DNA from 2 places in the Pseudarthrobacter sp. As-47 genome. Region 2 is predicted to be linked to the other one. Evidence: riboswitches for the same ligand, from Rfam matches in the RefSeq annotation. Region 2 holds a riboswitch; the other holds the start of a gene.
What was found. Region 2 has a riboswitch for S-adenosylmethionine ahead of metX (homoserine O-acetyltransferase MetX). Riboswitches for the same ligand answer to the same signal wherever they lie in the genome.
Positions count from the first base shown of each region.

Region 1: it holds a riboswitch for S-adenosylmethionine, as region 2 does, so the genes downstream of both, AC4BCK_RS12990 (aminotransferase class V-fold PLP-dependent enzyme) here and metX (homoserine O-acetyltransferase MetX) in region 2, are expected to answer to the same signal.

Region 1 is NZ_CM177088.1:2,807,705-2,809,900, forward strand. Features, by position in the region: gene rsgA (ribosome small subunit-dependent GTPase A) at 1-51, shown strand, start outside; gene hisN (histidinol-phosphatase) at 99-911, shown strand; SAM riboswitch class IV at 1,071-1,184, shown strand; gene AC4BCK_RS12990 (aminotransferase class V-fold PLP-dependent enzyme) at 1,219-2,196, shown strand, end outside.
Region 2 is NZ_CM177088.1:1,500,465-1,502,660, forward strand. Features, by position in the region: gene AC4BCK_RS06865 (bifunctional o-acetylhomoserine/o-acetylserine sulfhydrylase) at 1-1,112, shown strand, start outside; SAM riboswitch class IV at 1,211-1,326, shown strand; gene metX (homoserine O-acetyltransferase MetX) at 1,339-2,196, shown strand, end outside.

The DNA.
Region 1 (2,196 bases), 1.3 Mb from region 2:
GACCCGCGAATGGAAGCCCAGGAGGCAAAGGAACTGGGCAGCGTGACCTGACGGGCCCGCTTCCCGCCAGAACGGCGCGCAGACGGTAGTTTGGAACCATGATCCAACCCGCTTCGAGCTACAACGATGACCTGCGCCTGGCCCACGTCCTGGCCGATTCCGTGGATGACCAGACCATGAGCCGCTTCAAGGCCCAGGACCTCCACATTGAGACCAAGCCGGACCTGACGCCCGTCACCGATGCGGACAAGGCAGCCGAGGAAGCCATCCGCGGCCAGCTCTCCCGCTCCCGTCCACGCGATGCCGTACTCGGCGAGGAGTTTGGCAGCACAGGCCACGGCTCGCGGCGGTGGATTATCGACCCCATTGACGGCACCAAGAACTTCGTCCGGGGCGTTCCGGTCTGGGCCACCCTGATCGCGCTGGTGGATGAGGGCGAGCCGGTGGTGGGCGTGGTCAGCGCTCCCGCCCTGGGCAAGCGCTGGTGGGCCGCCAAGGGCATGGGAGCCTACATGGGGCGTTCACTTGCCGCTGCCACCCGCCTCCGGGTATCCAATGTGTCCAATCTGTCCGATGCTTCCCTTTCCTATTCGAGCCTTGGCGGCTGGAAGGAGCGCGGAAACCTCAATGAATTCCTGGGCCTTACCGAGGACGTGTGGCGGACCCGGGCGTTCGGTGACTTCTGGTCCTACTGCATGGTGGCCGAAGGTTCGGTGGACATCGCCTGCGAGCCTGAACTGAACCTCTACGACATGGCCGCACTGGTGCCCATCGTGGTGGAGGCGGGTGGCCGCTTCACCTCGCTGGAGGGCGAGGACGGTCCGTTCGGCGGCAACGCCCTGGCCACGAATTCCATCCTGCACTCAGAGGTGCTGCGCCGGCTGAACCCGAACCTGGACGACCTCCTCTAGTCCCGGCAGGACGAATATTCGACGGCGGGCACCCCCGAAAGGAGGCGTCCGCCGTCGTGATCTTCGGCGCAGGCGGCCCTTTTCAACCGCGCGTAACAAACCCCTTAACATTTCCGCGGGCTTTTAACCTTCACTGCGCATGTTCTACGCTCTTAACCAGGTCACGAGTGCCAGCGCAAAACCCCGGTTTGCTGGCCGGCAACCCTCCATTCGCGGTGGGGTGCCCCGGGTGACGACCAGGCCGGTCCGGAAGGGATGCGGCAAGCGCGGATTCCTGCACGGAGTCCTGTTCTGAAGTGAGGTCTCTGTGACAACTGCCACCGTCTCCCCCGAAGCAGTCTCGCCCCAAGCCACCGTCCAGCGTCAGGCAGCCGCCCTGCCGGGATCGCCGGCGTTTTCCGACCAGCGCCGCGCCGCCGCCGGCCGTCCGCTCGCAGCAGTCAGCGGCGCCGAGATCCAGGCCCCGCTGATCCATGGCGGCCACGCCCGGTACGCCAACCTGGACTATGGCGCATCCGCCCCCGCCCTCTCCGTGGTGTCGGCTTACCTCAACGAGATCCTGCCCTTCTACGCCAGCGTCCACCGCGGTGCGGGCTATGCCTCCCAGATCAGCACCTCGGTCTATGAGAATGCCCGCGCCATCGTCCGCGACTTCGTAGGCGGGCGCCCGGACGATTCGGTGATTTTTACCCGGAACACCACTGACTCCCTCAACCTGCTGGCGGGCTGCCTGCCCGTCACCGACGGGCGGCCCGACGGCGACGTCCTGTACCTCGACATTGAGCACCACGCCAACCTCCTTCCGTGGCAGGGTGTCCCCCACCGCAGCATCGTGGCAGAGGACACCATTGCGGCTACCATTGACGCGGTCCGCGCGGAACTGCAGCAGGGCGGCGTCAGCCTGCTCGCCGTGACCGGGGCTTCCAACGTCACGGGCGAAATCCTTCCCATCCGCGCCCTCGCCGCGCTGGCGCACGAGCACGGCGCACGGATCGCAGTGGACGCGGCCCAGCTGGCGCCGCACCGGCGGGTCGACATCACTGCGGACGACGTCGACTACCTCGCCTTCTCGGGCCACAAGCTCTACGCACCTTTTGGTGCCGGCGTGCTGGTGGGCCGGCCGGACTGGCTCGACGCCGGAACACCGCACCTTGCGGGCGGCGGCGCCGTCAAGGAAGCCAGGCTCGACGGCGTCAGCTGGGCAACCGGGCCGGCCCGCCACGAGGGCGGATCGCCGAACGTGCTGGGTGCGGCGACCCTGGCCCGCGCCACGCAGGTCATCGCG
Region 2 (2,196 bases):
CCAGCCTTGAAGGCGGGCTGGGGGCACTGCTGCTGAGTTCAGGCCAGGCGGCCGAGACCTTCGCCGTCCTCAATATCGCCGAGGCGGGGGACCATATCGTTGCCAGCCCCAGCCTGTACGGCGGGACTTACAACCTCTTCGCCCACACCCTGAAAAAGTTCGGCATTTCCGTCACCTTCGTAGCGGACCCGGACAACCTCGACCAGTGGCGCACAGCAGTGCAGCCCAACACCAAGCTGTTCTTCGGCGAAGTGGTGTCCAACCCCCGGCAGGACGTCCTGGACATCGAAGGCATCTCCCAGGTGGCACACGATGCCGGTGTGCCCCTCATCGTGGACAACACCTTGTCCACCCCGTACCTGATCCGGCCTCTGGAATGGGGAGCGGACATCGTTGTCCATTCGGCAACCAAGTACCTGGGCGGCCACGGCTCCGCGATCGCCGGCGTGATCGTGGACTCAGGCAACTTCGACTTCGGCAAGGACCCCGCAAAGTTCCCGGGCTTCAACACCCCGGACCCCACCTACAACGGGCTGGTGTACGCCAGGGACCTCGGCAAGGACGGTGCCCTGGGCGCCAACCTGTCCTACATCCTCAAGGCCCGCGTCCAGTTGCTCCGGGACCTGGGCTCCGCCGTCTCCCCGTTCAATGCATTCCTGATCGCACAGGGCCTTGAGACGTTGAGCCTGCGCGTGGAACGGCACGTTGCCAACGCCGCGGAAGTGGCGCGTTGGCTGGAAGGAAGGGACGACGTCGAATCCGTCGCCTATGCGGGGCTGCCCTCCAGCCCGTGGTACGAGCGGGGCCGCAAGTATGGCCCCAAGGGCACGGGCGCGATTGTGTCCTTCAACCTCGCTGGCGGAGCCGAGGCCGGCAAGCGCTTCGTGGACGCGCTGGAGCTGCACTCGCATGTGGCGAACATCGGCGACGTCCGTTCCCTTGTCATCCACCCGGCGTCGACCACCCACAGCCAGCTGACCCCGGAGCAGCAGGCTGTTGCCGGCGTAACCCCCGGGCTGGTCCGGTTGTCCGTGGGCATCGAACACATTGATGACATCCTGGCGGACCTGGAAGCAGGCTTCCGGGCAGCGAAGGACGCTACCGGAGCCTAGCCGGACGCCCAGGGAACCCACTGCGGCGGCAAGCCGGGGAAGTCACAACCAGTCACACTCTTGGCAGCAGGCGGGGGCTGTTTCGTACACTCGAACAAGGTCATGAGTGCCAGTGACAGCCCCGGCTTGCTGGCCGGCAACCCTCCTTCCGCGGTGGGGTGCCCCGGGTGAAGACCTGGCCTGCCGGTCATTCGACGGCGGGCAAGCGCGTAGAAGAGGTCTTGCCATGACGGTTACCGTCACCCGTACCACCGTCCCCGAACACGGAATTGTCCGCTATGCCTCCGTTGGGGGGCTGGAACTTGAAGCCGGCGGCTACCTGCCCGACGTCACGCTGGCCTACGAAACCTGGGGCACCCTTAACGCGGATGCCAGCAATGCCGTCCTGATCGAACACGCGCTGACCGGCAGCACCCACGTGACCCGCGGCGACACCGACGAACCGGGCTGGTGGGAGCAGCTGGCAGGGCCGGGTGCGCCCGTGGACACGGACCGTTTCTTTGTGGTGTCCATCAACATTGTGGGCGGCTGTTACGGGTCCACCGGTCCGTCGTCGCCGGCACCGGACGGGGCTCCCTGGGGATCCCGGTTTCCCCTGGTCACGCTGCGGGACAGCACTGTGGCAGAGGCCCGGCTGGCTGACCAGCTGGGGATCAGGAGCTGGTTTGCGGTGCTCGGAGGTTCCATGGGCGGAGCCCGCGCACTTGAGTGGGCCATCACGTTCCCGGAGCGGGTGCAGCGCTGCGCGGTGATTTCCGTGGGGGCCGCAAGCACGGCCGAGCAGATTGCCTTCGCCCAGGCGCAGACCCTGGCGATCCGCCAGGATGCGAATTTCAAGGGCGGCGACTATTACGGCGGTCCCTTCCCGGAGGACGGGCTGGCCCTGGCCCGGCGGATCGCGCACATCACCTACCGCTCAGCGGCGGAACTCGAAGGCAGGTTCGGCCGCGAACCGCAGGCTCCGGAGTCGCCCTTGCAGGGTGGTGTCCTGGCCGCCCGCGGACGCTACCAGGTGGAAAGCTACCTGGACCACCAAGGAAACAAACTGGTCCGGCGGTTCGATGCCAACAGCTACATCGCCATC